DNA from 4 places in the Bradyrhizobium sp. 61 genome. Region 4 is predicted to be linked to each of the others. Evidence: riboswitches for the same ligand, from Rfam matches in the RefSeq annotation. Region 4 holds a riboswitch; each other region holds the start of a gene.
What was found. Region 4 has a riboswitch for cobalamin ahead of IVB46_RS10935 (TonB-dependent receptor). Riboswitches for the same ligand answer to the same signal wherever they lie in the genome.
Positions count from the first base shown of each region.

Region 1: it holds a riboswitch for cobalamin, as region 4 does, so the genes downstream of both, IVB46_RS35490 (TonB-dependent receptor) here and IVB46_RS10935 (TonB-dependent receptor) in region 4, are expected to answer to the same signal.
Region 2: it holds a riboswitch for cobalamin, as region 4 does, so the genes downstream of both, IVB46_RS23100 (energy-coupling factor ABC transporter permease) here and IVB46_RS10935 (TonB-dependent receptor) in region 4, are expected to answer to the same signal.
Region 3: it holds a riboswitch for cobalamin, as region 4 does, so the genes downstream of both, IVB46_RS23165 (DUF1636 domain-containing protein) here and IVB46_RS10935 (TonB-dependent receptor) in region 4, are expected to answer to the same signal.

Region 1 covers NZ_JADPIU010000084.1:440,199-445,834, reverse strand. The annotation lists gene IVB46_RS35510 (efflux RND transporter permease subunit) at 1-695, opposite strand, end outside; gene IVB46_RS35505 (efflux RND transporter periplasmic adaptor subunit) at 692-2,125, opposite strand; gene IVB46_RS35500 (FixH family protein) at 2,210-2,602, opposite strand; gene IVB46_RS35495 (hypothetical protein) at 2,705-3,070, opposite strand; cobalamin riboswitch at 3,302-3,510, shown strand; gene IVB46_RS35490 (TonB-dependent receptor) at 3,710-5,636, shown strand, end outside.
Region 2 covers NZ_JADPIU010000064.1:277,365-283,000, reverse strand. The annotation lists gene IVB46_RS23120 (cobalamin biosynthesis protein) at 1-9, shown strand, start outside; gene cobM (precorrin-4 C(11)-methyltransferase) at 6-788, shown strand; gene IVB46_RS23110 (cobyrinate a,c-diamide synthase) at 788-2,098, shown strand; gene cobA (uroporphyrinogen-III C-methyltransferase) at 2,095-2,826, shown strand; cobalamin riboswitch at 2,872-3,090, shown strand; gene IVB46_RS23100 (energy-coupling factor ABC transporter permease) at 3,127-3,804, shown strand; gene cobF (precorrin-6A synthase (deacetylating)) at 3,851-4,600, shown strand; gene cobT (nicotinate-nucleotide--dimethylbenzimidazole phosphoribosyltransferase) at 4,611-5,636, shown strand, end outside.
Region 3 covers NZ_JADPIU010000064.1:291,018-296,653, forward strand. The annotation lists gene cobN (cobaltochelatase subunit CobN) at 1-744, opposite strand, end outside; gene cobW (cobalamin biosynthesis protein CobW) at 744-1,793, opposite strand; gene IVB46_RS23165 (DUF1636 domain-containing protein) at 1,790-2,164, opposite strand; cobalamin riboswitch at 2,260-2,482, opposite strand; gene cobO (cob(I)yrinic acid a,c-diamide adenosyltransferase) at 2,523-3,158, shown strand; gene IVB46_RS23175 (cobyric acid synthase) at 3,185-4,633, shown strand; gene cobD (threonine-phosphate decarboxylase CobD) at 4,622-5,587, opposite strand; gene cbiB (adenosylcobinamide-phosphate synthase CbiB) at 5,599-5,636, opposite strand, start outside.
Region 4 covers NZ_JADPIU010000035.1:108,431-114,066, forward strand. The annotation lists gene IVB46_RS10910 (adenylate/guanylate cyclase domain-containing protein) at 1-1,243, shown strand, start outside; gene IVB46_RS10915 (hypothetical protein) at 1,370-1,546, shown strand; gene IVB46_RS10920 (hypothetical protein) at 1,699-1,911, shown strand; gene IVB46_RS10925 (hypothetical protein) at 2,014-2,271, shown strand; gene IVB46_RS10930 (hypothetical protein) at 2,400-2,621, shown strand; cobalamin riboswitch at 2,697-2,911, shown strand; gene IVB46_RS10935 (TonB-dependent receptor) at 3,025-5,142, shown strand; gene IVB46_RS10940 (hypothetical protein) at 5,160-5,636, shown strand, end outside.

The DNA of each region.
Region 1 (5,636 bases), on a different contig from region 4:
TTGCCGCGGATGACGTATTCGAACTCGGAGAGCTCGACGGTGCGGCCGCCGACGTCGGCGTTGCTGGCGCGGATCGCCTCACGTATTTTCTGCATGCTGATGCCGCGGTCGCGCATCCGCTGCGGGTCGAGGACCACGTTGTACTGCTTGACGAAGCCGCCGACGCTGGCGACCTCGGCGACGCCTTCGGCCTTGGCCAGCGCGAATTTCAGATTCCAGTCCTGGATCGTGCGCGTGTCCGCCAGGTTCAATTCCTTCGATACGACGGCGTATTGGTAGACCCAGCCGACGCCGGTCGCGTCGGGCCCGATGGTCGGGGTGACACCGGCGGGAAGCCTGGACGCCGCGCCGTTCAGGAATTCCATGACGCGCGACCGCGCCCAATAGATGTCGGTGCCGTCCTCGAAGATCACATAGACGAAGGAGACGCCAAAGAACGAGAAGCCGCGTACGACCTTCGATTTCGGCACGGTGAGCATCGCCGTCGTCAGCGGATAGGTGACCTGATCCTCGATCACCTGCGGCGCCTGGCCGGGATACTCGGTGTAGACGATGACCTGCGTATCCGAGAGGTCCGGGATCGCATCCAGCGGAAGGTGAACCAGGGCATAGAGGCCGGCGGCGGCCGCGAAGCCGGTCCCGAACAGCACGAGCAGCAGATTGCGCGCCGACCAGGCGATGATGCGGGCGATCATTTGTGATCTCCCGTTGCATTGCCAGGGCCGGCGTCGGAGGCTTGGGACGCCGCCTCGCCAAAACCCTTCAGCGCCGCCTTCAGGTTGCTTTCCGCATCGATCAGGAAGTTGGCGGAGGTCACCACCGCCTCGCCGTCCGCAAGACCCTGGCGCACCTCGACATAGCCGCCGCCGCGACGGCCGAGCTTGACTTCCCGCGGCTCGAAGCGCCCTTCCCCCTTGTCGACGAGGACAGCCTGCCGGCTGCCTGTGTCGAGCACCGCGCTGTCCTGTATCGCCAGGACGGGCGCGGCATCGGCCGTGTCGATGTCGGCATCGACGTACATGTCGGGCAGTAGCACCGCGTCCGGATTGGCGAGCTCGATCCTGATGCGAACGGTGCGCGTGTCGCGGTTCACCTGCGGATAGACGACGGCGATGGTCCCGGTGAAGGTCCGGCCGGGGAAACTGCGCGCGCGCACCGCGACTGACTGCCCCACCGCGATGTTGCCGAGATCGCGCTCGGCCACGTCGACCAGCGCCCAGACCACCGAGGTGTCCGCGATCCGGAACAGAACGTCGCCGGGATTGGCCCGCATCCCTTCGATCGCATTGCGTTCGAGCACGACCCCGTCGCGCGGCGCAGACCAGCGTATGGCGATGGGCGCGGTGTGCGTCTTGTCCATCTCCGCAATGACGGACTCGGGAACGTCGAGATTGACCAGCCGCTGTCGCGAGCCGCGGCCGTACATCTCGACACCGCCGACCGTCTTGGAGGTGATCGTCGCGAGATATTCCGCCGCTGCGGACGCCACCGCCGAACTGTAGATTTCCATCAGCGGCTGGCCGGCCTTCACGCGTGTGCCGGTCGTTACGTCGGCGACCTTCTGCACGAAGCTTTCGGCACGCATCGCGATCACCGACACGCGGCGTTCATCGAGCTGGATCGTGCCGGGCGCCTTCACCGAGACCCGGATCGAGCGCCGCGTGACGGGCTCGGACTTCACGCCCGCGCGTTGGATCTTGCCGGGCGACAGCTTCACCGTGCCGTCGTCGGTGTCGTCGCCTTCGTAAACAGCGACATAATCCATCCCCATCGGATCCTTCTTCGGGACGGTCGACGTGTCGGGCAGCCCCATGGGATTGCGGTAGTAGAGGATTTTTCGCGGCGAAGCCGCCTGCGCCTTCGGTAGCGCCGGCGCGACGGCCGCTCCATCGTCGTCGTAGACCGGCAGATAGTCCCGCCCGCGGTCGTCCTTCTTCGGAGCCGCAGACCAGAGCGGCGCACCGCTTGGATCGCGGTAGTAGAGCGGCGTTCGCTCCGCGGCAGCCGCAGCCGATGATATGTCGGCCTCAGCGAGCCAGCCCGCACCGTTCGAATGCCAGTAGTAGCCGGCCAGGACCAGGCCACCGCCCAGCGCAAGTGCCGTCAGGAGACGCAGCGTTTTCATGTCGTGTATCCGCGCGCCCGGGAGCGCGCGTCCGTGTGAAGGAAAAAGGGGAATGTCGGGCGCCGCCGGGCAGCGCCCGAACGCTCACTTGACCGCCGTGACGATCACCTTGCCGGTGACGGTCTCCGGTTCGCCCTGCACCTTCACGGACAGCGTCATCTGGTAGCGGCCAGCCATGGGCAGGTCCGTCTTGAAGGCGTACACGCCCGGCTCCCTGGACGGCAGCGGCGCGACCGCCGATTCCATCTCGGCCATCCCGTCCGGGGCCATGTCGAGGCGCGTCTTGAAGATGACCGCATCCGGTATCGGCTTGCCGGTCTGCTTGTTCGTCAGGCGAACGGTGAGCGTGACGTCTTCGCCCTTCTTCATCTGCGGAGTGACGGGCTCGAAGGCGTAGTCGCCCGCGCCCGCCATCGCGGCGGAAGCGGCAAGCGAAAGGGTGGCGGCGAGAGCCGCGGTGCTGATTTTGGAAAGCATTGTCCTGTCCTCATGAATTGATCTTTCGCCGTGGCGCGTGAAGCGCGCACGTCAGTCGTCGTCGCGAGCAGACCTGCCGCTCGCGTCTCGGGCTTTGCGAGATCAGATTCGAGGAGGTCGGAAAGGAGGACTGCCGCTGCGGAAGGAAACGACCTGATCCGGGGGAATAGCCATCGTGCTGGCCATGACGGCGAGACGTTCGAACGCCACGGGCCTGACTTCACCGAGCGCGATGATCCCACCGACGCAGCAGAAGCCCATCCCGCACTTGTAGCCGCCGCTATGGGAGCCCGTTCCCTTCATGTCGGGACAACAATCGTCCATCGACATGTCGGCATCGCCGCTCATGTGCATGGCCGCCTGCATGCCATCCGACGACATTGCGAGGTTCGCCGCGGACGCGCCAACCGGCAGCATCGCCAGGGATATGGCGATGGCGACTGCCAGGATGGTACGGACGAACTGCATCAATATCGACTTACCTTGTCGGGCCGGAACTCGGCCTCAGTAGCATATTCGGACACCAAAGGCAGTCATTGATCGTGGTCAAGCGTCCGTTACCCAGGCTCGCACGGAGGCCGGGTTGGACGTTTCGACGCAGCCCCTAGGACTATCGTGCAAAACAGCAACACAAGGCCACCATCGACCGACCGGCCCGTCGAACAGCCCGCGCGGATGTTGACGCGCTCATCCCCTGATGCCAGTTTCGTGATCGGTAGTGTCCGCAAGGACTCTTCAAGGGAATGCGGTGCGTCCACCTCAGTGGGCAATTCCGCGGCTGCCCCCGCAACTGTAGGCGGATAGCCGACGACCAAACGAACCACTGGAGCCCCGCTTGGGCCTCTGGGAAGGTGGTCGAAGGCGATGACCCGCGAGCCAGGAAACCTGCTACCAGCCATGGTCACGCGCGAACGCATTGGGCGGGGTGCCCTGATGTCGGACAAGTAGCCGGTGCATCCGCCGCCTGGGGCGAAGGTGGATGACTAAGGCAACCGCGGTGACGGTTTGTTTGCGTCGCCGCAGAGCGTTGTCGTGCAAAAACTTCATTTCCGTGCTGGCGCAAGGCCAGCGTTATCGCGTGCTTTCCTGATTACTCTGCTCTCGTCGGTGTCCTTGTCGTCCGCGGCGCTCGCGCAAAGCGCGGCGCAGGACAACCGCTCCCGGGAGGTCGGCCCGGTGATCGTGTCGCCGCCTGCGCCGCGACAGGCTCCTGCTGTCAGCCCCGGCACTCAGAAGCAGCGCGCGGCCCGGCGCGCCGCGGGACGCAATCGTGGCGCCCCTGCTGTCGCCGTTCCGGCCACGCAAGCTCCGAGCGGCCCGGTGCAGACGCCGCTCAACACGGCAGCCGTCACCGACGTCGGCTCCCGGCTCGGCATCACGGCGCGCGAGATGCCGGCGACCGTCGAGGTCATCAGTCAGCAGACGATGCAGGACCTGGGCATCCGGACCACGACCGACGTCGCCAAGGCTGCAGTCGGCGTCACCGGCGGCGATGCGCCCGGCGCGCCCGCCATCTTCTCGATGCGTGGCTTTTCCGGCGACCAGATCTCCACGCTCTACAACGGCATCCCGATCGGGCCGTCGACCATGACCGGCCGTCCCATGGACGTGGCTGGCCTCCAGCAGGTCGAGATCATCAAGGGACCGGACTCGCTGGTGGCGGGCCTCGGTGCGACCGGCGGCGCCATCAACTACGTGAACAAGGCGCCGCACACCGGACCAATCGTCAACGACGCCTTCACCTCCTACGATTCCTTCAACGGCTATCGCGCCGGTTACGGATCGGGCGGCAGCACGCTGATCAACGGCCTCGACTACCGCTTCGACATCAGCCATTTCAACAACAAGGGCTTTATCGACGACACCTATTCCAAGCTCAGCAACGTCTCGGGCCAGCTGAACTATCGCGTCAACGAGAACCTGAGGATCTGGGGCGCGACCGAATACAGGCAGGACAACGACCGCTTCTACTGGGGAACGCCGCTGGTGCCGGCGAACGCGCCGGGCATCGTGCCGACGTACGGCGTCGTCTCCGGCCTCTGGAGCAACTATTACCTCGGCGGCGGCACGCCGGTCCCGGTCACCATCGACGCGCGCACGCTGACCACGAACTACAACGTGCTCGACAATCACAGCGGCGCCAACGAGCTCTGGCTGCGCAGCGGCTTTCAATGGGACATCACCAACAACATCTCGCTGAAAAGCCAGGTCTATGGCTATGACGCCCACCGGCACTGGTTCAACAACGAGATCTCGTCGTTCGACCAGACCGTAGGCAATTTCGCAGGCGCGCAGAGCATCTACCGCGAGCGCCTGGCGCTCGATCACGCGCAGCGGCTCTACGGCAACATCACCGACCTCACCGTCAATTCCAATCTCGGCGGAATGGACAATCGCTTCGTCGCCACCGTGGCGGCGAGCAGCAACCAGTTCAACGTCTCGCAGGACACGCTGTTCTTCAATGACTACGTCGACCTCCTCAATCCGGACCGCGGCCTCTACGGCCCGCGCAGCGACGAGAAGATCTACACCCATCTCGACACCGCCTCGCTGTCGTTCGAGGACCGGCTCAAGCTGACCTCGACCTTTGCGCTGATCGGCGGCATCCGTTTTGAGAATATCGAGCTGTCGCGGACCCGCTTCGACGAGAATGGCCTCCTGAAAGCCAACTATCCTTTCTCGAAGACGTTCAATCCGGTCACCGGACGCATCGGCTACACCTGGGACATCGCGCCCGGCGTGATGCTTTACAGCCAGTACGCGACGGCAGCCGACCCGACGGTGGCGAACATCTTCATCCTCAGGCCCACGACGCCGCTGCTGCTCACGACGTCGCGAACCTACGAGACCGGCGTGAAGCTGCTGTCGGCCGACAAGCGCGCGGAGGCCACGTTCTCGGCCTTCGACATCGAGCGCAAGAACGTCTACGTCCCCGAAAGCGGCATCCTCTTCAACGTCGCCGGCAAGATGGCCTCCAAGGGCGTCGAGATTGCCGCCGCGGTCAATCCGGTCGCGGGCCTGAAACTATGGGGCA
Region 2 (5,636 bases), on a different contig from region 4:
GGCGCATGACGGTGCACTTCATCGGTGCAGGGCCGGGCGCTCCGGATTTGCTGACGTTGCGCGGACGCGACCTGATCGCGGTCTGTCCGGTCTGCCTCTATGCGGGCTCGCTGGTGCCCGAGGGCGTGCTGGCGCATTGCCCGCCCGGTGCGCGCATCGTCAACACCGCGCCGCTGTCGCTCGACGAGATCATCGCGGAGATCGCGGCCGCGCATGCCGCCGGCAAGGATGTTGCCCGCTTGCATTCCGGCGATCTCGCGATCTGGTCGGCGATGGGCGAGCAGCTGCGACGTCTGCGCGCGCTCGGCATTCCCTACACGGTCACGCCGGGCGTGCCGTCCTTCTCGGCCGCCGCAGCCGCGCTGGAGACCGAGCTGACGCTGCCCGGTCTTGCCCAGTCAGTCGTGCTGACGCGCACGCCGGGCCGCGCCAGCGCAATGCCTGAGGGCGAAAAGCTCGCAGCGTTTGCCGCCACCGGTGCGGTGCTCGCGATCCATCTGTCGATCCATCTGCTCGACAAGGTCATCGCCGAGCTGACGCCGCATTACGGCGCGGATTGCCCCGTCGCGATCGTCTGGCGCGCGAGCTGGCCGGACCAGCGCATCGTTCGCGCCACGCTGGCGACGCTCGATGCCGCCGTCGGCACCGAGATGGAGCGCACCGCACTCATTTTGGTTGGCAAGACGCTCGGCGCTGCGGATTTTGACGAGAGCCGCCTCTATGCCGTCGACTACGACCGCCGCTATCGGCCGGTCGGTGCCGAACCGCGCTTTCCGGAGGCATCGTGATGCCGGCAGGGCTCGTCATCTCTGCGCCGGCCTCCGGCGTCGGCAAGACCACGCTGACGCTGGCGCTGGCGCGCGCCTGGCGCAATCGCGGATTGAACGTGCAGTGTTTCAAGAGCGGACCCGACTATATCGATCCCGCCTTCCATGCCGCTGCGACGGGGCGCGCTTCCGTCAACGTCGATAGCTGGGCAATGGATCGCGAGACGATTGCTCATCTCGTCGGTCGCGGCACTGATGCCGATGTCGTGCTCGCGGAGGGCTCGATGGGCCTGTTCGACGGCGTCGCCGCGCGCGGCGTCTCCGGCACCGGCGCCACCGCCGACATTGCGGAGATGCTGGGCTGGCCGGTGCTGCTGGTGATCGATCCCTCCGGACAGGCGCAGACGGCGGCGGCGATCGCCGCAGGCCTTCGTGACTATCGCGCCGGTGTGCGCCTTGCCGGCGTGGTGCTCAACCGCGTCGCCAGCCCACGTCATGAAGATCTTGTGCGGCGTGCACTCAACGACGCCGGCATCGCCGTGTTCGGCGCGCTGCCGCGTCATGCCGAGATCAGCCTGCCGAAACGGCATCTCGGCCTGGTGCAGGCCGAGGAGCAGGCCGAGATCGGCAAGCTGATCGACGAAGCCGCGCGCTTCGTCGCCGAACACGTCGATCTCGACGCGGTGCTGCGGGCGGCCGCCGCCTGGTCGCCGCAACCGGCGGCAAACGGCATGAATGTGACGCCGCCCGGCCAGCGCATTGCGCTTGCCCGCGATGCCGCGTTCTCCTTCATCTATCCGCACATGCTGGAAGCCTGGCGCGCGGCGGGCGCCGAGATCTCGACATTCTCGCCGCTTGCCGATGAAGCGCCCGATGCCAGCGCCGATGTCTGCTGGCTGCCCGGCGGCTATCCCGAGCTACACGCGGGGAAGATCGCGGCCAATGCCCGCTTTCGCAGCGGCTTGCGCGCCTTCGCTGACACACGGCCGGTGCACGGCGAATGCGGAGGCTATATGGTGCTGGGAACCGCACTGACCGATGCCGACGGCGTCCGTCATGAGATGACGGGCCTGCTCGGACTGGAGACGAGCTTTGCCAAGCGCCGCATGCATCTCGGCTATCGTCTCGCTGCACTCGCCGCGCCGATGCCGGGGCATCAGGCCGGCGCGCGCCTGCGCGGTCATGAGTTCCACTATTCGACGATTGTCGCACAGCCGGATACGCCGCTCGCGGTCGTGCACGATGCAACAGGCGCGATCATCGCCGAGACCGGCTCGCGCCGCGGTCATGCCACCGGCACGTTCTTCCACCTGATCGCGGAGGACCGGTGAGCGGTTTTGTCACTTTCATCTCGGCCGGCCCCGGCGACCCCGAGCTCCTCACGCTCAAAGGCGCCGCGCGGCTGCGCGATGCCGACGTCGTACTCTATGACGACCTCGCCTCGGGCGCGATCCTCGATCTGGCCCGGCCCGGCGCCAATCTCGTCGCGGTCGGGAAGCGGGCAGGGCGGCCCTCGACCAAGCAGCACCACGTCAACCGCCTGCTGATCGACTACGCCGCGGCCGGCGTCCGTGTGGTGCGGCTGAAATCGGGCGATGCCGGTATCTTTGGCCGGCTCGAGGAGGAGCTGGAGGCGCTGCGCGAAGCCGGCATCGGCTACGAGATCATTCCCGGAATCACCTCGGCCTGTGTCGCCGCCGCGCAAGCCGGCATTCCCCTGACCCGGCGCCACACCTCGCGCCGGGTGCAGTTCGTGACCGGGGCCGATGTCACCGGCGAGCTGCCGCAGAATTTGAACTGGGCGGCGCTGGCGGATCCCGAAGCGACCACCGTGGTCTATATGGGCCGGCGCACCTTTCCGGCGCTTGTCGCAAAATTGATCGAGCACGGCCTCGCGCCGGATACCTCGGCGCTGTTCGCCGAATCCCTCGGTCGTCCCGACGAGCGGCTGGTCCGCACCACCATTGCCGAGCTGGCCGAACAGCTTGCGCGGGGTGGCGCTGCCTCGACGGCCGCCGTGATCCTGTTCGGCGCGCTGGCGGGCGATTATCCGTCATGACCGTCCCGGCCGCCCTTCGCCCCTTGACGCCCGGCTGGCGAAAGGGGCACACAGGAGAGGCATGGTGCTCGAGGCGGCGCAAACCGCCGGAGCATAATCGGGAATGGGGGTGGGCGGACAGTTGCGCCGCCCAAAACCCCAGCCGCCCCCGCGACTGTAAGCGGTGAGGGGCTCCGATCAGCCACTGGGCCGCAAGGCCCGGGAAGGCCGGAGAACCCCAGTGAACCGCGAGCCAGGAGACCGGCCGTGCATGTTTTGTGGCCAAGGCCGTCGGGTGTGACGGCAGGAAGGAACTGAACCATGCATATCGAACCCGGAGTCGTATCGGGCGCCAAGCTCGTGTTGAGTTACGCAACCGGCATCGCCGTCGGCGGCGTTGCGCTGAAGCTCGCGGTCGAGACCGTGCGCGAGCAGGGCATCACGTCGTTCGCGGCGCGGACGCTCGCCACCACGGGCCTCGTGTTCGTCTTCTTCGAGATCCTGCCGCACTTCCCGGTCGGCGTCTCCGAGGTGCACTTCATCCTTGGCTCGACCCTGTTCCTGCTGTTTGGGGCGGCGCCGGCGGCCTTCGGCCTTGCGTTCGGACTGTTGTTCCAGGGCATCTTCTTCGAGCCGCCCGATCTGCCGCAATTCGGCATGAACGTCACCACGCTGCTGGTGCCGCTGTTCGGGATCCAGGCGATCGCCGCGCGGATCATTGCCCGCAACACCGCCTATGTCGATCTCAGGTATCGCCAGGCGCTGGCGCTGTCGACCACGTATCAGGCCGGCGTCATCGCCTGGGTTGCGTTCTGGGCGCTCTATGGCTCCGGCTTCGGTGCGACCAACCTCGTCAACATCGCGACCTTCGCGGCCTCCTACGCGCTCGTCATCGTGATCGAGCCGCTGGCCGACCTCGGTGTGCTGGCGCTGGCGAAGTCGCTGCGCGGCGTCACCGCGCCCGGCCTCGTTACCCCGCGTTTGCATAACGCGGCTTGAGAGACAAGCGAACGGGCGGCCGTGATGGCCGCCCTTCGCACTCACGATGCTGACACTCTCCCTGATAGGCATCGGTTGCGGCGATCCCGGGCAGCTTACGCGCGCCGCCGTTCAAGCCATCAACGCGGCCGATCTCATCCTGATCCCGCGCAAGGGGACGGCGAAGTCCGATCTCGCAGATCTCAGGCGGACGATCTGCGCGGATGTGCTCACCAATCAAACGACGCGCATTGCCGAGTTCGATCTTCCCGTGCGCGATGCCGGTGAAGCGGATTATCACAAGGGCGTGGACGATTGGCACGAGGCCGTGGCCGCGGCCTGGTCGCAGACGATCGCCAGCCATCTCGGTGATGATGGCAAGGTCGCGCTGCTGATCTGGGGCGATCCCTCACTGTATGATTCCTCGCTGCGCATCGCGCGGCGGCTCGATCCCTTGCCTGATATCGAGGTCGTGCCCGGCATCACCTCGATCCAGGCGCTGTGCGCGGCGCATGCGCTGCCGCTCAACGACATCGGCGAGCCTTTCCTGGTCACGACGGGACGCCGCTTGCGCGAAGGCGGCTGGCCGCAGGGCGTCGATACCGTGGTGGTGATGCTCGACGGCAGCACGGCATTCCAGTCGCTCGATCCGGCCGGGCTGAACATCTGGTGGGGCGCTTATCTCGGCATGCCCGATCAGATCGTCATGTCGGGCGTTCTGGCCGAGATCGGCCCGCGCATCGTCGCCGCGCGACAGGATGCGCGCGAACGGCATGGCTGGATCATGGACAGCTACATTCTCAAGCGCAGGCCGTAAGCGAGGCAGCATGCTCCCCGATTGGGTCACCCGGAAATGCCCCGATGTCTCCGCCGTCCATCGCGAGGCGGCGCTCGCGCGTCAGGCGCAACTCACAAAACCGGCCGGCGCGCTCGGCCGGCTGGAGCAGCTTGCGGTCGAGCTTGCGGGCCTGCAGGCGACCGAGCAGCCGCGCGCCGCGCGAGTGCCGATCATCGTCTTCGCCGGCGATCACGGCATCGTCGCGCAGGGCGTGTCGGCCTATCCGCAAGGAGTGACCATCGCGATGATGGCGAATTTTGCCTCGGGCGGTGCCGCGATCTCGGTGCTGGCGCGTGAGCTTGGCTCAAACCTTGAGGTCGTCGACGCCGGTACGCTGGCGCAGGAGGCGATGGCAGGAATCGTCACCGACAAGCCGCGCAGCGGCACGCGCGACTTCAGCGTGGAAGCAGCGCTCACCCCCACGGAGCTGGCATTCGCCTTCGAAGCCGGTCAGCGCGCAGTCGCGCGCGCAGAAGCCAGCAGGCCCGATCTTCTGATCTTCGGCGAGATGGGCATCGGCAATACCACGACGTCGGCCGCGATTGCGGCGAGCCTGCTCGGCATCAGTGCCGAGGAGATCGCGGGCTGCGGTACCGGCGTCGACGCGGCCGGCCGCGCGCACAAGGCGCGCGTGATCGACGCTGCGATCGCGCGTCGCGGCGTTGCAGGCGCTTCGCCGGAAAAGATCCTGTGCGCCGTCGGCGGCCTCGAAATCGCGGCGATTTGCGGCGCCATCATTGCGGCTGCGCAAGCCCGCATTCCCGTGTTGATCGATGGCTTCATCGTATCGGTGGCAGCGCTGGCGGCGGTGCGGCTGAACCCGTCGTGCCAGCCATTCCTGCTGCCGTCGCATCAATCGGCGGAGCAGGGGCATCGGCTGGTGCTGCGTGCGCTGAACGTGCAGCCGTTGATCAGCCTCGATCTCAGGCTCGGCGAAGGATCGGGTGCGGCCATCTCGCTGCCACTGGTGCGGCTCGCGTGCAGCCTTCACAACGACATGGCGACCTTCGCGCAG
Region 3 (5,636 bases), on a different contig from region 4:
CCGCAGCCAATCCGCAACGCCCGGAGCCTTCAGCGAGGTGACGAACACGCCGTACGCGTCAAAGCCGCGCTCGCGCAGCGCCGCGATCAGGGCGTCGACCGGCCCTGTATCCGCGGCGGTGAGATAGGAACGATAGAAGGTCACGAGCGCGAGCGGCTTTCCCTCGCCTGCCATCGGCGCAGCAATGACGCCACGCGCGGGATCGTAAAAGCCCATCTCAGGCACGTTCATCTCGCCGACGACCGGTCCTGCGTAAAGGCCCGAGGCCAGCGCGAGCTGCGCGATCGCGGCCTGGGCTGCAACAGGACCGCCGGTGTCGCAGAGCACCTTGAGCCGGCGCAACGTCGAAACCGGCAGGGTCGAGTAGGCATCGAGCCGCGTGTCGTCGCGGCCGTCGGCCGGCAGCACGGCCAGCACGATATTGCGGTCCTTCGCAAGCTGCTGCAGGGCCGCGAGCCCGTACGGCCAGTAGGATTCACCGCCGATCAGGCGCACCAGGATGCCGCGTGCCTGCGACAGCGTGCGCTCGATATAGGTGTCGACCGACAACGGATGCCGCAGCTCCGCGAGATTGGCGAGCCGCAGCGACGGCAGGCTGTTGCGGCCGCGCCGCCAGCCGGCCGCGAACGCGGCAAGGTCGGAATCCGAGTACGAGAGCACCACGAGATCGGCCGGGTCCTGGCCGATGTCCCTTGGCGTCGCGGTCTCCTCGAGACCGCGGCTCTCGCGGAAGACGACGTGCATCAGATACCAGATCCTGAAAGCCCAAGTCCGACCTTGATCGCGGCCTCGTCGATATCGCCGTGCTCGCCGATCATGACAAGCTTCGACTGCCTGAGAGCTGCGCCCCAAGGCTTGTCGAACTGGTGGCGCACGCGCTCGCCGACCGCTTGCAGCAACAGGCGCATCGGCTTGCCCGCGACCGCGATATAGCCCTTGACGCGCAGCACGTTCTGCTCGCGCGAAAGACGCTGCACCGACGCGACCAGTGCGTCGATGTCGGCGATTTCAGGAAGATCGATCACGACGGAGGCGAAATCGTCGTGCTCGTGATCCTCCTCGCCGTCGTGATGCGAGGGGCGCGCGGCGAGATCGTTCTCTGCGGCAGCGCCGAGGCCGAGGATGACACGCGCATCGATCACGCCATCGGTGACGGATAGCATCGGCACGCGGCGCGGCATCTCGGCGGTGATGGCGGCTTTGGCCGCTTCGATCCCTGCGGCGCCCGCAAGATCGGCCTTGGTCAGCAGCACGATATCGGCGCAGGCGATCTGGTCCTCGAACACTTCCGACAGCGGCGTCTCGTGATCGAGATTTTCGTCCGCCGCGCGCTGCGCTTCCACCGCAGCCGGGTCCGGCGCAAAACGGCCGGCGGCGACAGCCTCGGCATCGGCCAGCGCAATCACGCCATCGACCGTGATGCGCGAGCGGATCTCAGGCCAGTCGAACGCCTTCAGCAGCGGCTTCGGCAGCGCCAGGCCCGAGGTCTCGATCAGGATGTGATCGGGCCGCACCGGCCGCGCCAAAAGCTTTTCCATGGTCGGAATGAAATCGTCGGCGACGGTGCAGCAGATGCAGCCATTGGCGAGCTCGACGATGTTCTCCTCCGGGCAATTCGCATCGGCGCAGGATTTCAGGATCTCGCCGTCGACGCCCTCGCTGCCGAACTCGTTGACGAGCACGGCGAGCTTTTTGCCGTCGGGGTTTGCGAGCAGATGCTGGATCAGCGTGGTCTTGCCGGAGCCGAGAAAACCCGTGACCACCGTCACAGGGACTTTTGCGAGCGAGTTCATTCGGCGGCCTCCGGCACAACGGCAATGGGGGGAATGCGGGCAAGCGACTGCTTGCGGAAGATTTCGGGACGGCTGCGCCAGGGCACGAGGCCATCGGGCGCGGCGGCATACGCCGCAGCACCCGCGACCACGTCGCTCGCATGGGCCTCTGACAGACGACCATAGACATAGGACCAGCGGCCGGGCGCGCTGAGCGCAACTGAGCAACCTTGGCTGCATGCCGACAGGCATTCAACGGGAACCACATTGACGCCCTCGGGCACGCCGGCGTCGAGGATCGCACCATGCAGGCGCTTGCCGGGCGTCGTCTCACCCTCGTCGAGCGTCTGGCCGGCACGGCAGGTAATACAGACGTGAAGTGTGACGGTCATCGCCTCTTCCAGGATAAACAGCGGGAGGCGAAGAGGCACACGGACCATTCCCCCGAAGGTCCGTTTCCCCGTCGCGGAACACCCCGTCCGCCGGTCCAAAACTCGTCCGCGCTGGCAGGTCTCCCGGCTTGCGGAGCAGGGCTTTTGGCCCTTCGATCCCCGCCTTCCCGATCCCCTGGGGGATCAGTGGCTTCGGAAATCTCTCCGGTCACGGTCGCGGGGGCGGCTGCAGTTTGGACCCGAATCTTGTCGATTCGGACCCTATCGCATTCCCTCTTCGCCTGTCATAGGACAGGAACCAACGCCGGGCCACCATTTGCCCCCGGCCGCCTCTTGTCAAGCCGAAGGACCCTGTCAGATGACGCCTGAACCGGATACCCAAACGGCCGAGGAAACCGACGCCCGCCACGCCGCGAAAATGGCGAAGATCAAGGTCGCCCGCGACAAGATCATGGCGACCAAGAGCGGCGAGAAGGGCCTCATCATCGTCCACACCGGCGCCGGCAAGGGCAAGTCCTCCTCCGCCTTCGGCATGATCGTCCGCTGTGTCGCCCATGGCTTCCCATGCGCGGTCGTGCAGTTCATCAAGGGTGCCTGGGACACCGGCGAACGGCGCCTGCTCACCGGCCATTTCGGCGAGCTCTGCCAGTTCCATGCGATGGGCGAAGGTTTCACCTGGGAGACGCAGGACCGTGCCCGCGACATCGCCGCGGCGCAGGCCGGCTGGGCGAAGGCCAAGGAGCTGATCTCAGATTCCAATCTGCGCATGGTCGTGCTCGACGAGATCAACATCGCGCTACGCTACGACTATCTCGACATCGCCGAGGTCGTCGACTTCCTGAAAACGCACAAGCCGCCGATGACGCATGTCGTGCTCACCGGGCGCAATGCCAAGGACGAGCTGATCGAGATCGCCGACCTCGTCACCGAGATGACGCTGGTCAAGCACCCCTTCCGCTCCGGCATCAAGGCGCAAGCCGGCGTCGAGTTCTGAGCACGGCCCCAGGTTCTGAAAACACCATGGCGCGCGCATTGATGATCCAGGGTGCCGGCTCGGACGTGGGCAAGTCGCTCATCGTCGCCGGCCTCGCCCGCGCCTTCACGCGGCGCGGCCTGCGCGTTCTGCCTTTCAAGCCGCAGAACATGTCGAACAACGCGGCCGTCACCGTCGACGGCGGCGAGATCGGCCGGGCGCAGGCGCTGCAGGCACTGGCCGCCGGCGTCGAGCCGCACACCGACATGAACCCGGTGCTGCTGAAGCCCGAGACCGATGTCGGCGCACAAATCATCGTCCAGGGAAAGCGAATCGCGACCGCACGGGCGCGTGAATATGCAGCGATGAAGCCGTCGTTGATGGGCGCGGTGCTGGAGAGTTTCGAGCGGCTGAAGGCGCGCGCCGATCTGGTGCTGGTCGAAGGCGCCGGCAGCCCGGCCGAGGTCAACCTGCGCAAGGCCGACATCGCCAATATGGGCTTTGCGCGCAAGGCCGACATCCCCGTCGTGCTGGTCGGCGACATCGACCGCGGCGGCGTCATCGCCCAGCTCGTCGGCATCAAGACCGTGATCGACCCCGACGATGCCGCGATGATCGAAGGTTTTGTCATCAACAAGTTCCGCGGCGACCCCTCGCTGTTCGACGACGGCTACAAGCTGATCGAAGCGAAGACCGCATGGCGCGGCCTTGGTGTGCTGCCCTGGTTCGCGCGCGCCGGCGAACTGCCGGCCGAGGACGCGCTGGGCCTGAGTGATGCGCGAAAGCCGGGCCAGTGCAAGATCGCCTGCCTCGCGCTGTCGCGGATCGCCAATTTCGATGATCTCGATCCGTTGAAGCTCGAGCCTGGCGTCGATCTCGTGATGGTGCGGCCGGGCGAAGCTATCCCCGGCGACGTCCGTCTCGTCATCATCCCCGGCTCGAAATCCACCCGCGGCGATCTCGCCTTCCTGCGCGCGCAGGGCTGGGACATAGATCTCCTGGCGCATCACCGCCGCGGCGGCCATGTGCTTGGCCTCTGCGGCGGTTATCAGATGCTCGGGCGCAGCGTCGCAGACCCCGACGGCATCGAAGGCCCCGCAGGCGACACGCCGGGTCTCGGACTTCTGGACGTCGCCACAATGATGAGCCCGCAGAAGACGCTGACGCGCGTCGCGGCCGTGCATGCCGCCACGGACCAGCCGATCGACGCCTACGAAATCCACATCGGCCGCACCGATGGGCCGGATCGCGCGCGCCCGTTTGCGAAACTGAATGGAGAGCCGGAGGGCGCGATCTCCAGCGATGGGCGCGTGCAAGGCAGCTATTTGCACGGCCTGTTCACGTCGGATGATTTCCGCAAGGCGTATCTCGCAAAGCTCGACATTCCGGCAGGCAATGAGCCTTATCATGCGAGGGTTGAGAGCGCGCTCGATGCCCTCGCCGATCACATCGAACAGCACCTCGACGTCGGCGGCCTGCTCGCGCTAGCGCGCTAGCGCCTCGGCAAGGCGCGTCCATTCGGCTTCGCGGCCCGGAAGCCCGAGGCGGAGCCATGCCGGCTCTTTCGCGAATACGCGCGACCAGATTTGGCTACGCGCCAGTTTCTCCTGCGCAGCAAGCGCATCAGGCGTCTCGTAGAGACGAAACAGCGGCGCACCACCGACGAGCCGCCAGCCTTGCGACTGCACGATGTCGTCGAGGCGGACACAGTCGCGCGCAAGCCGCGCTGACGTCGCCTTGGCCCAGGCATCGTCACGCAAGGCGCGGCAGCCGATCGCGATCGCGGCTCCTGACACTGGCCACGGACCTGACGCCGCCGCAAGCTTCGTGATGTCGGTCGCATGGCCGAGCGCAAACCCAAGCCGCAGGCCGGCAAGACCATAGAACTTGCCGAACGAGCGCAGGATCAGCAGCCCAGGCTGATCCGCCTCAGATACGAGCGACAGCTGCGGGGCAGCATCGGCAAAACTCTCGTCGATGACGAGACGGCCGACGCGCGGCAGCAGCGCCAGCAAATCCTTTGGCGCAAAACGCCGACCATCGGGATTGTTGGGATTGACGACGACGGCGAGATCCGCGCCCGCCAGCGCGTCGAGCTCGCCGACCTCCTGGACATCCCAGCCTGCAGCCGACAAGACCCCGGCATATTCATTGTAGGTCGGCGCAAGGATGCGCGCGCGGCCGGCTGGCGCGAGTTGCGGCAGCAATTGAATGGCGGCCTGGGCACCGCCCATTGCGACGATCGGCGCGCTTGTGCCGTAGGCATGCTGTGCCGCCTGATGCAGGCTCTCGATCTCGGCGCGCGATGGCAGCGCGTTCCATGCACGCGCGCTCACCTCGCCCACGGGATAAGGCAGCCGGTTGATCCCGGTCGACAGATCGATCCAGTCCTCCGCGCGCCCGCCAAAACGCTGCTGGGCCAGATCGAGATTTCCACCGTGCTCGCGCATGTCCCGTTCTTTCACGCGAGGGCCAGGATCGCAAGCACGCCGGCGAGCA
Region 4 (5,636 bases):
CGGGACCCTGGAGCATCTCGACACCATACGCGACCAGTTCAACCAGAAGATCGACGCGATCCGCGCCGACATGCTGAAGCAGGTCTTCGCCAGTACGGCGACAGTGATCGGTCGCCAGCACCAGGCGATGATCATTTCGGGCATCGTCACCATCCTCGCGGCGGTGGTCGGATTTGCTTTCGCGCTCCTCGTCTCCAGTGGCATCACGCGACCGGTGCGGCTGTTGCTCGCCGGCACCCGCGAGGTCGAGGCGGGCCGCTTCGACAAGACCATCACGGTCTCGACCCAGGACGAGATCGGCGAACTCGCCGCCGCCTTCAATCGCATGATCGAGCAGCTGCGGCACAACGAGCGGATCCGTGAGACCTTTGGCCGCTATATCGATCCCAAGGTGGCGCAGGGGCTGATCGACCGGCCCGAGGTCGCCATCGACGGCCAGCGCCGGGTGATGACCATCATGTTCTCCGACATGAGCGGCTTCACCTCGATGAGCGAGGGCATGACCCCGCGCGGCCTCGTCAAGGTGATGAACCACTATTTCACGGTGATGTCCGCGCCGATCCGGAGCCATCGCGGCGTTATCGATAAATATATCGGCGATGCCATCATGGCCTATTGGGGCCCTCCCTTCATTGAGGAGGACGAGCCGGCGCTATTCGCCTGCTACGCCGCCATCGACATGGCCGATGAGGTGCCGGCGTTGCAGAAGCAATTGCCTGACCTGCTCGGCATCCGCGCCATGCCAGGCCCTTGCGATCTGCGCATCGGGATTGCCACCGGCGAGGTCCTGACCGGCAGCATCGGCTCCGAGCTGATGATGAGCTTCACCGTGATGGGCGACGCCGTGAACCTCGCCTCGCGTCTCGAGCTGGTCAACAAGATCTACGGCACGCGGATCCTGATCGCGCAGGCCACGGCGGACGCGATCGGCTCGAACCTCGAGCTGCGCGAGATCGATCGTCTGGCGGTGGCCGGCCAAAGCGCATCGCAGGCCATTTTCGAGGTGATGAGCAAGGCGCACGGGCTTAGCGTCCCGCAGGAGAGCCTGCGCGCGCGTTACGCCGAAGGCCTCGCCGCCTACCGCGCGCAGCGCTTCGACGAGGCTCGCGCCGCGTTCAATGCAGCGCTCGAAGCCGTGCCCGGCGACGGTCCCTCGCGCGCGCTGCTCGGCCGCATCGCGCAGTTCGAGGCCAATCCGCCGGACGCCAATTGGGACGGCGCCTGGCGGCTGGAGCAGAAATAGCTGTTCTTGTCGGGCCGGCACCGCCCTTGCCGGAAAAAACGCTTCTACTCGATAACGATGTTCGCAGTGACCTAATTCCCGGGCTTAGGTTTGACGTCCCTTGTGGCGTTTGATGGGGACACGCCGATGACAGAACTTCATGACAGGCTGGAACGGTTCGAGACGCTCACCGCCGAATGCGAGCTGATTGCCAAGCTCGCCACCGACAGCACCAAGCGCGAGTTCTATCTGAGACTCTCGGAGCAGTATCGTCAGCTGGCGGTGGATATGCGGAAGGCGATCGCGACCAAGGCCGCGGCCTGACGCCGCCTGCAATCCGTTCTTAATGTTTGGCGCGCATCCTTTGAGGATGCGAGCGTCGCGATCATGATTGCTCGCATTGGGAATGCCGAGGTCCGTTGCGGTGCAGCGCATCTCGCTGACGTCGCTTTGCCGCTCCTCACCAGGGCAATCCCATGCGCCTTCTCGCAGTCCTTATCTTCGCGCTCATGACGGCCGCCTGCAACCAGGAGCAGGACATCACCGGCTCGACCCCGGTCTGTGCGATGCGGCACTACAGCTCCTACAATCCCCGCGACATGAACCAGTGCGTTGCCGCCTGCAAGGCGTGCGACCACGGCAACACCGTCACCTGCACCACGTCATGCACCCTCAAGGGTGCCCACTGAGCGGCGGCGCGGGCTGGAGCTAGCGCTGAGGGTGCTCGGGCACCGGAACGATTCACATGGGTTAGTCATTGAAGGGGCAGGTAGGACGCGGAGTCCTATGGAATGGGTATGCTCGATCCCGGTCGGTTCCTGGTGTCGTGCTCGCATTGCGATGCATGGCCGATGGCGGCCAACGTCAAACGTTCGAGCTGGTCTTCGTCGCCGCACGAGGTCCGCTTCGTGTGCCCGCGCTGTCGCCGCGAGGAGACAGCCATTATCTCGGCCTCCGGTGAGCTGACCCCGATCCGGCGCATCGACGCTCCGCTGCGCGATGTCACCGCGGCCTGGGCTCAGGCCCAGCGGCCAAGAGGTCGGGCGTAGCCCGCCCGTCACAGGACCAAGAGATCGGGCGTAGTCGGCTCTGCGCAACGCCTTGCGCGGTCCGTTTTTGGAACCCGGCCTACGCCCACGCGTTTCCGCTCCGACATCAACGCATCGAGGCCCTGCGAATGATCAGCGAGCATTTCGACACCCGCACCCGGATCAACATGAAGCTGGCGCTGGATCGGGTCTGCCGCAATCGCCCGGTCGGCGAGGACCATTGCTTTCGCAGGTCCGTTGCCGAGAACATCATCCGCTGCGCGCTCGCGGGCCGCACCGGCATCGGCCAGCTCGTCGATGCCGGCGAGCGGGCGGTGATCAGGACGCGTTCGGAGCGGGAGCCGGCCTGATTGCGCCGGCTCAATCTCCGGTGCGGTGCTTTGCCCGTCATGCAACCGGCCGATTGACTCTCCGCTTGCCCGCCCCGTAGATTGGCCGGTGACGGTTCTCCTCACGGAGATCAAAAGGGAACGTGGTGCGAGGTTTTCCCGATACCGGGATATTCTCAACGCCACGGCTGCCCCCGCAACTGTAAGCGGTGAATCTTTCGTCATATGCCACTGGGAATCTCGGTCCTGGGAAGGCGACGTAAGGTAACGACCCGCGAGCCAGGAGACCTGCCGTCAGCCGTGGTCACACGCGAAGATGTCGGTCGGGGAGTACAGACATTAGCTTCACCGGAGCAATCGAAAGCTCCGCCGTGAAACCTCGTTCGCTGTGACGTGCCACTGACGTCATACCGAGGTTACAAGAGTGTCCCGTATTGTCTTTGCCGCCAGGCGCTTCCGCGCCGGCGTTGTCGCGTTCGTTTCCCTGTATTCGCTCGATCTGTCCATTGCCCAGGCGCAGCAGTCGGCATCGCCCGATCTGCTGCCGCCGGTCGAGGTCGCACCGACCGAGCGTGCGGCCAAGCCGCAAGCCGCGCGGCCTGCGCCCGACCGGCCCGAGCAGCGGCGCGTCGCTCGGCTGCCGAAGCCCGAGCTGGTGCCGGCGTCGCCCCCGGTTGCCGGGGTATCCGCGGCCAACCTGTTTCCGACGGTCGTCGTCAGTCCGACGGGCGTTGTCACTCCGACCAATCTGGTTGCGAGCTCGGTGACGGTTCTGACCGCCAGAGACATGGAGCGCGATCAGCGCCGGACCGCATCCGATGCGCTGAGCGCGGTTCCTGGCCTGAACCTCGTGCAGACCGGCGGTCCGGGAGGACAGACGTCGATCTTCATGCGCGGAACGAATTCCAACCACACCAAGGTCCTGATCGACGGCATCGATGTCAGCGATCCCGGCAACCCGAACCGTTCGTTTGATTTCGGCCAGTTGCTCACCTCCGACATTCAGCAGATCGAAGTCCTGCGCGGTCCGCAGGGCGGTCTCTACGGCGCAGACGCGCTGGGTGGCGTGATCTCCATCGTGACGAAGAAGGGCGACGGTCCCGCCCGCGCCACCGGCTCGGTCGAGGGAGGCTCGTTCGGAACGTTCAATCAAACTGCAGGTCTGAGCGGTTCACAGGACCCCTTCAACTATGCCTTCAACGTCGCGCATTTCCACGCGAACGACGTGCCGGTGACGCCGGTCGAATTGCTCCCGCCGGGGCAGAAGGCGATCGGCAACTATTACGACAACATGACCTATTCGACGAAGCTTGGCGCCGAATTGAGCGAAAACCTCACGCTCAACGGCGTGGCGCGGTACACCGACGCCACCCTGCGCTTTACCGGAGACACCTTCGATCCCGTCACATCCGCGAGCTTTCCCGCGGCCGCGCAAAGCACGCAGACGGTGCACCAGCTCTTCACGCGCGGGGAGGCGGTCTGGTCCGCTCTCGACGACCGGATGAAAAGCTATTTCGGTGTCAACTACACCAATCACTGGAACTACAACATCTCGCCCGGCGACGCGATGGCCACGATCACGACCGGCGACCGCGTCAAGTATGATTGGCACACCACGACCCAGCTCGCGCCCAACAACAATGTCATCATTGGCGCGGAGCATGAGACCGAAACACTGCAAACGGCGACGGTCTCGGCGCAAAACGTCAACAAGGCCGGATATATGGAGCTGCAGTCCCAGTTCCGGGATCGCGTCTTCTTCACGGCCAACGTCCGGCAGGACGATAACGAGCGGTTTGGGGAACATCCGACCTTTCGTCTGGCGTCTGCCGTGATCGTGCCGGTCACGGATACGAAGTTCAAGGGAAGCTACGGTACGGGGTTCAAGGCGCCAACGCTCAACCAGCTTTACGTCAGCTTTCCCGCGTTCTTCTTCTTTGCAAATCCCAACCTCAGGCCAGAGGAAAGCGTCGGATACGACGCCGGCTTCGAGCAACCCCTGTTTGGCGATCGCGTTCGCTTCGGGTCGACCTACTTCCGCAACAACATTACCGACCTGATCCAGAGCACGTTCGATCCCGTGACGTTCACGAGCACCAACACCAATATCGGCAAGGCGATCACGGAGGGCACGGAGAGCTTCGTCGCGGCTGCGATCACGGACCGGCTTCGCGTTCGTGCCGACTACACTTTGACCCGCGCGGTGGATGCGACGGCGGGACTGGAGCTGCTGAGGCGTCCGAAGGAGAAGTGGAGCGCAAATGTCATCTGGAATCCGATCGATCCGCTGACACTTTCCGCAACCGTGTTGCACGTCGGGAGTTTCGTCGATGGTAGCCGCGACTTCAGCATTCTGCGTCTGCTGGCTCCGGCCTACACTGTCGTCAACGTCGCAGCCGAATATCTGGTCACCGACCAGGTGAAGGTGTTCGGCCGGGTCGATAATCTCGCCAATGTGCACTATCAAAATCCGACCGGCTTTCTGCAGCCGGGACTGGGCGTCTATGGCGGCATTCGCCTGGCGAATTACGACGTCAGATAGCGAGAGAGAGAAGCCTCATGACGACGGCCGATCCGCTCATGGACCTGATCGCAAGCCAGCTTGCCGACGCTGAGGCCGGCTGGAGCGTCGGCACGTTCGGTGCCATTGCCGAGTTCACACGCGAGCCCGGTGAGGCCTTCGATATGGAGCAGTCTCGCAACGGGATCAGCGCCGTGACGCAGAAGGGTGGGATACGCGTTGTCTCCCACCCGGATCTGCGCCTGATCGCATCGGAATCGCCGACCACGGAGAGCTGGAGCCACCGCATCGCGCTGTGTCTTCCGCATGAAGCCAGCGCCATGAGTGGTCGTACCGTGTTGACCGAGCTCGGTCCGGATGTCGAGGCGCTCCTGAGGAGGGATCGCAGCGGCATCCTGTTCGACCTTGGTCTCGGAACGTTGCAGATCGACGCCTGCATCCGCGTCAGCGATGCCGATGCCGTCGCCGCACTCAGGAGCCGCACGGGCCAATCCGTGTTCGCGCCCGAAAGCGAT